DNA from 3 places in the Nocardia sp. NPDC006044 genome. Region 2 is predicted to be linked to each of the others. Evidence: riboswitches for the same ligand, from Rfam matches in the RefSeq annotation. Region 2 holds a riboswitch; each other region holds the start of a gene.
What was found. A riboswitch is a leader RNA that binds a small molecule or an ion and turns the genes downstream of it on or off. The one in region 2 is predicted to bind cobalamin.

Region 1: linked by a shared signal. The riboswitch ahead of ACFYO1_RS40310 (CbtB-domain containing protein) and the one ahead of ACFYO1_RS25075 (FecCD family ABC transporter permease) in region 2 are both predicted to bind cobalamin.
Region 3: linked by a shared signal. The riboswitch ahead of metE (5-methyltetrahydropteroyltriglutamate--homocysteine S-methyltransferase) and the one ahead of ACFYO1_RS25075 (FecCD family ABC transporter permease) in region 2 are both predicted to bind cobalamin.

What each region holds. Positions count from the first base shown of each region.
Region 1 is NZ_JBIAID010000006.1:210,209-213,682, reverse strand. It holds gene ACFYO1_RS40330 (DMT family transporter) at 1-37, shown strand, start outside; gene ACFYO1_RS40325 (OsmC family peroxiredoxin) at 188-628, shown strand; gene ACFYO1_RS40320 (hypothetical protein) at 688-1,179, opposite strand; gene ACFYO1_RS40315 (CbtA family protein) at 1,215-2,003, opposite strand; gene ACFYO1_RS40310 (CbtB-domain containing protein) at 2,048-2,242, opposite strand; cobalamin riboswitch at 2,269-2,424, opposite strand; gene mhuD (mycobilin-forming heme oxygenase MhuD) at 2,503-2,817, opposite strand; gene ACFYO1_RS40300 (alpha/beta fold hydrolase) at 2,911-3,474, shown strand, end outside.
Region 2 is NZ_JBIAID010000003.1:85,519-88,992, reverse strand. It holds gene ACFYO1_RS25080 (ABC transporter ATP-binding protein) at 1-500, opposite strand, end outside; gene ACFYO1_RS25075 (FecCD family ABC transporter permease) at 662-1,693, opposite strand; cobalamin riboswitch at 1,724-1,860, opposite strand; gene ACFYO1_RS25070 (alpha/beta fold hydrolase) at 1,923-3,092, shown strand; gene ACFYO1_RS25065 (ABC transporter substrate-binding protein) at 3,179-3,474, shown strand, end outside.
Region 3 is NZ_JBIAID010000001.1:1,177,042-1,180,515, forward strand. It holds gene metE (5-methyltetrahydropteroyltriglutamate--homocysteine S-methyltransferase) at 1-1,697, opposite strand, end outside; cobalamin riboswitch at 1,851-2,056, opposite strand; gene ACFYO1_RS05465 (glycosyltransferase) at 2,314-3,186, shown strand; gene ACFYO1_RS05470 (pyruvate carboxylase) at 3,302-3,474, shown strand, end outside.

The sequences.
Region 1 (3,474 bases), on a different contig from region 2:
CGGCATCGTGCTGGCCCGGGTCACCACTCCCGAGTAATCAAATGCGACAACTGATTTCGTATGAACATGGGTAACTCGCCGGGTACGGGGTAACGTGACCCGCGCCTCACTGTCGGCCGCCAGCGCACCCGCGGTGGCACCTGAATCTGGCCTGAATACTCGGAGAGGCGGACTAGGAAGGATCGTGATGCCTACACGTACCGCGCGTACTGCTTGGACCGGCACTCTGCAGGAGGGGTCGGGGCAGGTCGAGCTGGCCAGCTCCGGCGTCGGCAAGTACGACGTGTCGTTCCCGAAGCGTTCGGCCGACGACGCCGACGGCACCACCAGCCCGGAGGAGCTCATCGCGGCGGCGCACTCGTCCTGCTACGCGATGGCGCTCTCGGCGCAGATCGGCAACGCGGGCGGCACCCCGGAGAGCCTCGACGTGAGCGCCGACGTGACCCTCGGGCCGGATCCGGCCGGCGGCTTCCGGATCAGCGGAATCAAGCTGACCGTGCGCGGCAAGGTCTCCGGCATCGACGCCGACGCGTTCGCCGCCGCTGCCGAGGCCGCCAAGGCCGGGTGCCCGGTCAGCAAGGCCCTGGCCGGCGTCGACCACATCCAGCTGGACGCGGCCCTCGCGTAATCGCTTGGTTCCCCGCACATCCCCGGATGTGCGAGGAGCCATGTGATGATGCGAAATGTTCAGGCGCGGCGAAAGAATCGGCGCGCCGCCGGGTGATACATCGCCGGGACGGCGACCAGCACCGCGACCACGTGGATCGTGCGGAACCCGCCGATCACCACGGATTCGACGGTGAGACGCGCGAACAGGTCGCCGAACTTGTCCGCGGACAACAGTGCCGCCAGCGGTTCGATGATCAGCGAGAGCAGGCCGATCACGCCGATGCCGAAGGTCAGCAGGAGCCGCGCCCAGCGGGCGCCGTGCGTCATCCGGATCGCGACGACGAGCACGACCAGGTAGATCCCCAGCCGCACCGCGAGTCCGGTGGCCAGGCCGGCCATGTCGACCTCGTCGCGCTCCAGCAGCAGCGCGGCCTGTTCGACGGCCTCGGCCACGCCGGCCAGCAGCGCGACCACGAAGCCGACGAACGCGACGAGGACGGCGCGCGGTGGTTGCGCGGGTGCGCCCGAACGCAGCGGTGCGGGCCAAAGGGAAAGGACAGTGCCGGTCATGACACCGACACTGCCCCTCGTCTCGTGGATGCGGATCAGCCCGCGGTAGCGACCGACCCTCGTACCGGAGTATCACCGCGCGTGGCGAATTCGCTGAGCGCGGCGAAGCCGAGGGCCAGACAGGCCCACAGCGTGGCGGTCTCGCCGAGCGAGGCCGCCCGGAACTGCCACAGCAGCGTCGCCGGGAAGTCCGCCTTCACCTCGTTGACGCCGGGCAGCAGGACATAGCCCACGATGGTGACCAGAACGAACGCGGCCACCCCGCCGATCAGCCGCACGGTGCTCAGCTGACCGCGCAGCGCCTTGTAGACGTACACGCCGATACCGACGGCCGCCAGGCCGAGCAGCACCGCCGCCACCCAGAGCAGGGTGCGCTGATTGATCGTCTCCGGGTCACCCACCGCGGGCGGGTTCGCCGGGTACTTGAAGAACGGCACCGCCACGATCGCGGCCCAGCCACCCAGCCCGAGCGCGAGCGCGAGTTTCGGCCCGGACAGCGTGCTGTAGCGCCGGGCGACGTTCGCGACCGAGGCGAAGATCGCGCCGAGCGCGAGACCGGCCAGGCCGAGGGCGAGGAACTGTCCCGCCTTCTGCCCGGTGCGGCTCACCAGGGGTTCTTCCTCGTCGCCGTGCGAATGTCCGCCGCTCGCCTCCGCTTCCGCGCCGGGCGCGTGCTGCGCCGCCGCGGAATTGGCTTCCTCGATGGCGATCGCGGCGTTGATCTTCGATTCACCGACGAAGAAGCCGACCGACGCGGCCAGCAGGCCCGCGATGAGACCGGCCAGCAGACCGCGCAGCAGCAGGGTCTTCAGCGAACCGGTCAACGGGAACGCAGCGGGTGGATCCTGAGAAACGGCAGCCGACGAAGTCAGTGGCACGGAAGCCCCAGCAGGTGCCGTCCATCGTGCATCAGCTCGTGCAGGTACATCCCGCTGCGCGAGATGACGCCCTGATCGAAGCCGACCAGGTACAGCGTGAGCAGTGCGAGAAGAACGACGCCTACTGTGACGAGCACAGTGGCCAGAGTTTCGTTTGCCCGGCTCGGCGAATGCACGATAGCCATGCGGTCCTCCTAGGGATGCGCGTCCCGTCGAATGGGTGCGAAGATGCCGGTGTCTGGCTTTCCGGCACCCAGGGACCCGGTGCATGGAACACAGTGGCGCGACCGCTCCGGAATTTCACCGGATTACCGCATCACCCTCGCGTTTTGTCATTCGAACTGTGACACCTGGAGGCACCCGCCGTCAACACGACCAGCACGGTCGCGCCCCGGCGTCGGGCGAGTCGCCGGACGGTTCGGCCCGCCCGGCGTGGGTGGCCGGGTCAGCCCGCGGGCTTGGCCGCCACGTCCAGCACGACCTCGAACTCCAGCAGCGACGCACCGGTGGACACCGGCTTCTGCCGCTCGCCCGCGTGCGCTTCGCGCGCCGGGCCGTCCCGCCACGCGGCGAACGACTCTTCCGAATCCCACTGGGTGACAACGAAGTACCGGTTGTCCCCGGCGACCGGCCGGAGCAGCTGGAAACCGAGGAAACCCGGCGAGCCCTCCACCGCGTGCGCCCGGTGGGCGAACCGCTTCTCCAGCTCGGGGCCCGCGCCCTCGGGAACCTCGATCGCGTTGATCTTCACAACAGCCATGCGCTCGACAATACGACCCGCGCGCGAGTGCCCGGTATGGGCCGTATCGGGGGTTGTGCGCACCTGTCGGCGCGGCCCGGCAGAATCGGCGGAGTGTTGCATGACGAAGGCGGAGCGGGTGTGCCCATCCTGCTGTTGCACGGACTGATGGGCAGCGCCAGGACCTGGCACGACCAGCTGGACTGGCTGCGCGACTACGGCCACGTCTTCACCTTCGACGCGGCCGGGCACGGCAGGCCCGCCCCGGACGAGCTGACCACCGAGGCGTTCGTCGCCGATCTGGCCGCCGCGACCGCCGGCATCACCGAACCGATGGTGCTGATCGGGCATTCGATGGGCGCGCTGCACGGCTGGGTGTTCGCCGCGACGCACCCGGGCCGGGTGCGGGCGCTGGTGATCGAGGACATCGCCCCGGACTTCACCGGCCGGACGGCGACGGACTGGGCGGCGATGATCGAGGCGTGGCCGCAACCGTTCCCGGACGCGAACGCGGTGCTGAGATTCTTCGGGCCGGTCGCCGGGCGGTATTTCCTGAACTCGTTCGAGCATGGACCGGACGGCTACCGGCTGCATGGGTCGGTGACGACATTCCGCGACATCTCCGAGGAGTGGGGCAGTCGCGATTTCTGGCCGCAGTGGCACGCCATCCGGGTGCCC
Region 2 (3,474 bases):
GTGCGGTTCAGCGTGCGGGTCAAGGCGAGGAGTTCGAGGCGATGGGTGATGTCCAGGTGGTTGGTGGGTTCGTCCAGGAGCAGGATGGGGGTGTTCTGGACGAGGGCGCGGGCGAGCAGGACGCGTTGGCGTTCGCCGCCGGAGAGGCGGTGGACCGGGCGGTCGGCGAAGCCGGTCAGGTCGACGGCGGCCAAGGCATCCTGGATGACCTGTTGTTCGCGCGGGGAACCCGCGCCCCACGGCGGCAGGTATGGCGTGCGGCCCAGTGCGACGACCTCGCCCGCACGCAGGTCGGCGGGCGGGCGTTCGTCCTGTGCCACCATGGCGACGGTGCGTGCTCGACGGCGCGACGATATCTGGTGCAGGACTTGCCCGTCCGCGATCACTTCGCCGCGCACGGGTCGCCGCACTCCGGCCAGCGTCTGTAGCAACGTGGTTTTTCCGGTGCCGTTCGGGCCGACGATCCCGATCGTCTCGCCGGCCTGGATCGCGAAGGTCATATCGGTGATTACGGTCCGCCGACCGGCAGCGCACGCGAGCCCGCGCGCCTCCAATGTCCCGGCAGCACTTCGCGCTTCGACTGCCGCACCATTGCCGCGAGTCTCGCCGTGTGCCGTGTCCGACGTGCGATCGAGTGGTGCTCGATGATCGTTGCGAAGGTTCATGCTTCACCGAACCGATAGCGCCGACGCCCCATCAGGATCAGGAAGGCCGGCGCGCCGATCAACCCGGTCAGCACGCCGACCGGGATCTCGGTGGGGCGAACCAAGATTCGGGTAGCGGCGTCGGCGACGACGAGGAACAGCGCTCCGCACAGCGCGCAGGCGGGCAGCAGGGTGCGGTGGCGCGGCCCGACGAGCAGGCGGGCGGCATGCGGGACGACCAGACCGACGAAGCCGATACCCCCGGAGACCGCGACGAGCACCCCGACCAGCACCGCGAGCAGCAGGAACAATCCGATACGCAGTTGCTTGACCGGAACACCCAGTGACGCAGCGGTATCCGCGCCGACGGTCAACGCGTCCAGCCAGCCGTTCGCGGCGAGCAGCGCGACCCCGGCGATCACGACCACGCTGAGCGGCAACGCGATTCGCGTCCAGTCCGCCCCGGCGAGACTGCCGAGCAACCAGAACAGCACCGACTGGGCCGCGCCCGGATCGGGACGCCGGAAAATGAGATAGCTGCTCAACGCCGCGAACGCGGATCCGAGCACCGTCCCGGTGAGCACCAACCGCAACGGCGTCAACCCACCCTGCGCCACCGCGATGAGGAACACCAGGCCCGCCGCGACGAACGCCCCGATCAACGCCCCGCCGGACAGCGCCCACACCCCGGCGCCGGCGAACAACCCGGACGTAATGACCGCGGCCGCCCCTACCCCCGCCCCCGAAGACACCCCGAGCAGATAGGGATCGGCCAGCGGGTTCCGCACCAGCGTCTGCATCGCCGCCCCGGCCAGCGCCAGCCCCGCCCCGACGATCGCCGCGAGCACCGTGCGCGGCACCCGCAACTGCCACACGATGGTGTCGAGCCCGAAATCGGTAGGCGCCTGCCCGGTGACGCGCTGCCGAAGCACCTCCAGCACCGAGGAAACCGGCAGCGTCTCCGCCCCGAATCCGGTGGCAAGCACCATCGCGCCGATCAATAGCACCCCGAGCAGGGGAAAGATGAGCGCCGAACGCACACGGCTCATCAGTAGTGCTCCACAGGCAAGTCGCGGCCTCTCCAGAGTTGTCCTGGCAGGGGAGGTCTGACTCTCGCCGGTGAGGGCGATCACAGTGGCGCGACCGTTCCGGGATTGCACCGGATTCTCGCACCCGCCAGGGATGACGGACGAACTCTACCGGTCGGTCGGGTTAACCCTGTCGCCAGGGTTGTGCGCGCAATGGCGACCATCCACACCCTTACGTACGGTGGGGAAGATGTCGCCGTTCGATGACCGGCACCCGTCCACTGTCACGGACTGGGACGACGCGCGACGCAAAGCCCGGCTACGGGACACCAGCCTGTGGCACGAGTGGAAGACGTTGCGCCGGACCAGGTCGGCAGTGCTGCGGGTGGTCGTATTGCTTGCTGCCATACTCGTCGTCTTCGCCCAGTACCTGACCTTCGATGTCGAACCCGAGCAAGCGCGCCTGGCGCGCACCGACCCCGCGATCCTGCCCGTCGCCGCCCCTGCCGATCCCAAGAATTGGGACACCGTGGTGGTGGACATGGTCGGCCTCGGCGGCTTGGACGCCAGCTCGACCGCCGCCGCGCTGCCCTCGCTGCGCGGGATGGGCGTGGTGTGGGCGATCCGCTACGACAACGAAGGTATCGACACCAAGGTGATCGCCGACCTGATCGTGCGCGCCGCGGAGCTGTCCGGCCTGAAGAACGTGGTGCTGGTCGGGCACAGCATGGGCGGGGTGATCGCGCTGGAGGTCGCCAAACACATCCACCTGGACAGCGACCGCCGCTTGGTCGGCGTGATCCTGGACTGCACGCCGGTGGACCTGAACGCGGTCCGGCCGGAAAGCCGCGGCGCGGGTGAGGACATGGTGCGCTGGATGCGCTGGCTGCCCGGTGCGCGCGAGAGCCGGCTGCTGCGGCTCGCGGTGGAAACCTATGCGCGCCGGGATCGTTTCCTCTCCCACGGCGGCGGTGGGATACCGCCCGGCATCCGCTTCGCCGAGTTCGGTGAAGTTCTCCAGGAGGTGTTGCGGGAGAAGATCTTCTCCCGCAACGCGGCGAGCAACGGCCTGATCGAGGCGCAGTTCACCGCGATCGTGGCCGGCGGCGCGACGGGCGATCTGCGCGCGCTGGCCGCCCCGGCGGACGGAAAGCCGCGCCCCGCTATCGTTTTCATCCGGCCGCGCGATCCGGACCGGGATCGGGTGGTCGATGTCGAGTACTCGCATCGGGTGCTGATCGAGGAGTCCGGCGGTGTGGATGGCACGCTGTCGGTGGTGCTCGCGCGAAACACCGGGCACGCCAACCCGATGCAGCGGCCGATCGAATACAACACCTTCATCGATCAGCAGATCCTGCCGTTCATCCAGCGCTATCAGGCGCAGGTGCGGGAGACGGCGGTCGCGGCCGCGCCGCGCTGATACCGCACCGGGCACCGTGCCGAGCAGTTCGAACCAGGCTGAGACAAACGGTGTTCGGGCCGGTTTTGTCTTGTTTGAATCCGTCTATGTACCGACCACGCACGTTTCTGTTCGGCCGCCCTGGCCGCACCACCGCCGCATTGCTCGCCGTGGCAGCCGTTGCGACCCTCGGACTCACCGGCTGCGCGAACAGCGACAAGCCGGCCGGTCCCGTCGCGGCGGATACGCCACTGCCCGTTGAAGTTCCAGCTGGAACCACATTGGTCCTCGCGGACCAGTCCGAGCGCCTGCAACAGGTGCTCCGAATCTCCGGCGAGCTGGACAAGCTCCCGTTCAAGGCCGAGTTCGCCAATTTCGTCGGCGGCCCGGCCATTCTCGAGGC
Region 3 (3,474 bases), on a different contig from region 2:
GACCAGGCCAGGATGGTGACCGGCCCGGTGAGCATGCCCTTGACCGGCTTGTCGGTGAGCGACTGGGCGTAGCTGCTCCAGTCGACGGTCATCGGCGTCGGCCGCTTGACGTCGCCGAACAGGATCGGCGGCCGCACGCAGCGCGAACCGTAGGACTGCACCCAGCCCAGCTCGGTGGCGGCGAAGCCGTCGAGCTGTTCGGCGAAGTACTGCACCATGTCGTTGCGCTCGGGTTCGCCGTGCACCAGCACGTCCAGGCCCAGCTTCTCTTGCAGCGCAATCACATCGGCGACCTCGGCGCGCATCCGGCGGACGTACTCCGCCTCGTCGATCTCGCCCTTGGTGAACGCGGCCCTGGCCAACCGGATGGCCGAGGTCTGCGGGTAGGAGCCGATGGTGGTGGTCGGCAGCGGCGGCAGCTGGAGCCGCTCCTGCTGCAACACCCGGCGCTCGTCGGCGGGCGCGCGCCGGATCGCGTCCGGGCCGAGCGCCGCCAGCTTGGCCCGCACCTGCGCGTCGTTCAGCCGCGGGTCACTGTGCCGGGTCGCCAATGCCGCACGGGTGTCGGCCAATTCGGCGCCGATCGCGTCGGTGCCCTCGGCCAGAGCGGTGGCCAGCAGCCGGACCTCGGTCACCTTCTCGGTGCCGAACGCCAGCCACGAGCGCAGCCGTTCGTCCAACTTGGTCTCCGCGGCCAGCGTGTACGGCACGTGCAGCAGCGAGCACGAGGTCGAAACCGCCACCGACGCAGCCGAACCCAGCAGCGTGCCCAGGGTGGACAGCACGGCGTCGAGGTCCGCGCGCCAGACGTTGCGCCCGTCCACCACGCCCGCCACCAGCAGCTTGCTCGCCAGCGCGGGCACCGCGGCCACGTCGGAAACGGTTGTGCCCGCGGTGAAATCGAGCGCGATGCCCTCGATGTCGGTGCCCGCCAACGCGGTCAGCGCGGCGTCGGTGTGGCCGAAGTAGGTGGCCACCACGATCGCGGGGCGCTCGGACGCGGCGGACAACTCGGTGTAAGTGCTTCGCACCAGGGCGAGTTCGTCGTCGGTGAGATCGGTGACCAGCACCGGCTCATCGATCTGCACCCAGCCGATACCGGCCTCGGCCAGTTGCCGGAGCAGGTCGCGGTAGAGCGGAACCAGCTCGGCGAGCCGGTCCAGCGGCGCACCGCCGGTGGCCTTGGCCAGCTTCAGGAAGGTGATCGGGCCGATCACCACCGGACGAGCCGGCGCGCCGAGCGCCAGTGCCTCGCGCACCTCGCCGAGCAGCTTCTCCGGGTTCAGCGCGAACACGGTGTCCTGGTCGATCTCCGGGACCAGGTAGTGGTAGTTGGTGTCGAACCACTTGGTCATCTCCAGCGGTTCGACCGTCTCGTTGCCGCGCGCGGCGGCGAAGTACCGGTCCAGCGGATCGGCGATCCCGGCCACCCGCGGCGGCAGCGCGCCGAGCAGCAGGGCGGTGTCGAGCACCTGGTCGTAGTACGAGAAGGTGCCGACCGGGATCGAATCCAGGCCCGCGGCCAGTAATTCGGTGAGCTGGGCGTGGCGCAGGTCGCGCGCGACAGTATGGAGCTGCTCGGCGTCGATCTTGCCGGCCCAGTAGGCCTCGGTGGCCCGCTTGAGCTCACGCCGCGGTCCGACCCTAGGTAGCCCGAGAACCGTTGCGGTGAACGGTGTCTGATTTACAACAGTCACGTTGTCTCTCCAGTGCTGGTGTCGTAGGCCGTCGCCATACGGGCACACGCGGCTACCGGAGATATGTCAGGAGATTCCGCCAACAGAGCCCCGACACATCACGTACTGGTAGAACCGCGCGCCCAGATCCACGAGGCGGTGGCCGTCGGATACGGCGTACCCGACACGGCTGGCAGGTCTTCGGACTCACAGGCACCGGCCTCTCGGCCGACCTACTGGCCGTCGCTTCCCGGGCCTGAGGCCCAGTGCGTGTGACGGCGGTCGTTCCTGCTTACCGCTGCGGGACAGTCCCGGATTCCCACCGGGTTCCCTCTCGCCCGTCCACCCTTTCGAGGCGGACGAACTCGGCTCCGCGACACGACGACGGGGCTCCATCTCGTACGCGCGCGGTGAACCAGCTGCACTCACCAGCATAGGGGGAGCGAGGGTCGCGTGGTGCGGCCGGGCGGAGCGCCGGCGAAGGCCGACGGTCCGCCCACCGCGGTTTGGTCGTTTGTCCAAGTCTGTGAGGAAGCCCACGGAAGTGTGGTGTAGCCCGAATTTCCGAATTGTGTCTAAAGTTGTCACCCTTGGGGGAGGGCTCCAGCGTGGGGAATCGATAGCGGGAGTGCATGTGGTGACTGAACGGTCGGTATCGATCGTCATTCCAACGTACGTCGGGACGGCCGAGAGCCGTGATCTCCTGGATGTGCAACTAGACGCCTTGACGCGTCAAGATTATAGGGGGGAATTCGATGTTTTGATAGCCGACAACGGCTCGCCTGTCAATGTCAAGGCTCATATTGAAAGCCTCGCGGCGAGGGATCGGCTCGAGATCAGATATGTTGACGCGTCAGGCACCCCGGGTGCCGCATTTGCGCGGAATGTCGGAGCCGCGCATGCCACCGGTGAGACGTTGCTGTTCTGTGATCACGACGATCGTGTGCATCCGAATTGGATAAGCCGCATGCTCGCGTTCCTGGACGAGGGGTACGACCTCACATGTTCCGCGATCGAGGGCGATTCGCTCAACGCGGAGCACCCGCGGCGGGTCGCCAACATCCCGGCGCCCGACCAATTCCAGCCACCCGGTGTTTATGCACCTGTGATCGTCGGGACGAGCATGGCGTGCCGCGCCGAGGTCTATCGCAAGCTCGGCGGACAAGATGTCAGCTACGCGGCGAACGAGGATCTGGAATTCGGCTGGCGCGCGCACCGGGAGGGGTACCGGCTCGGTTATCTCGCCGAGGCGCTCGTCGCCTATCGGTATCGTCAAGGTTTCCGGCCCGGCTACCGGCAGGGGCGTAGCAGAGGAATCGGTCTGGCGCGGCTGAATGCCGAATTCCCCGGAAATGGTTTACCCGAGATTCATCTTCCGGAAGTTATGTTACGGATGATTCGGCTCCCTTTTACCCGTGGATTGGTTCCCGAGGAGCGCGGATTGATGATCGGACTGGCGGTGGGTCAGTTCCGCGGCGGGCTGCGGCACCACACGATGCACTGGCTCTGAGGATGTGACGGCCGGATGAACGGATCTTCGCAACGCTGCTAGACCTCGTTGTGAAGATGCTTGCGAAGGCCCCTTCCGTGCCTGTGCGGGGGCTCGGTCCGGGTACCTTAGGCCAATGTTCACGAAAGTCTTGGTAGCCAACCGCGGCGAGATCGCCATCAGGGCCTTCCGCGCGGCCTACGAACTCGGCGCGGGGACGGTGGCCGTGTTCCCGTACGAGGACCGCAACTCGGTCCATCGGACGAAGGCGGCCGAGTCTTACCAGATCGGCGAGCAGGGGCACCCGGT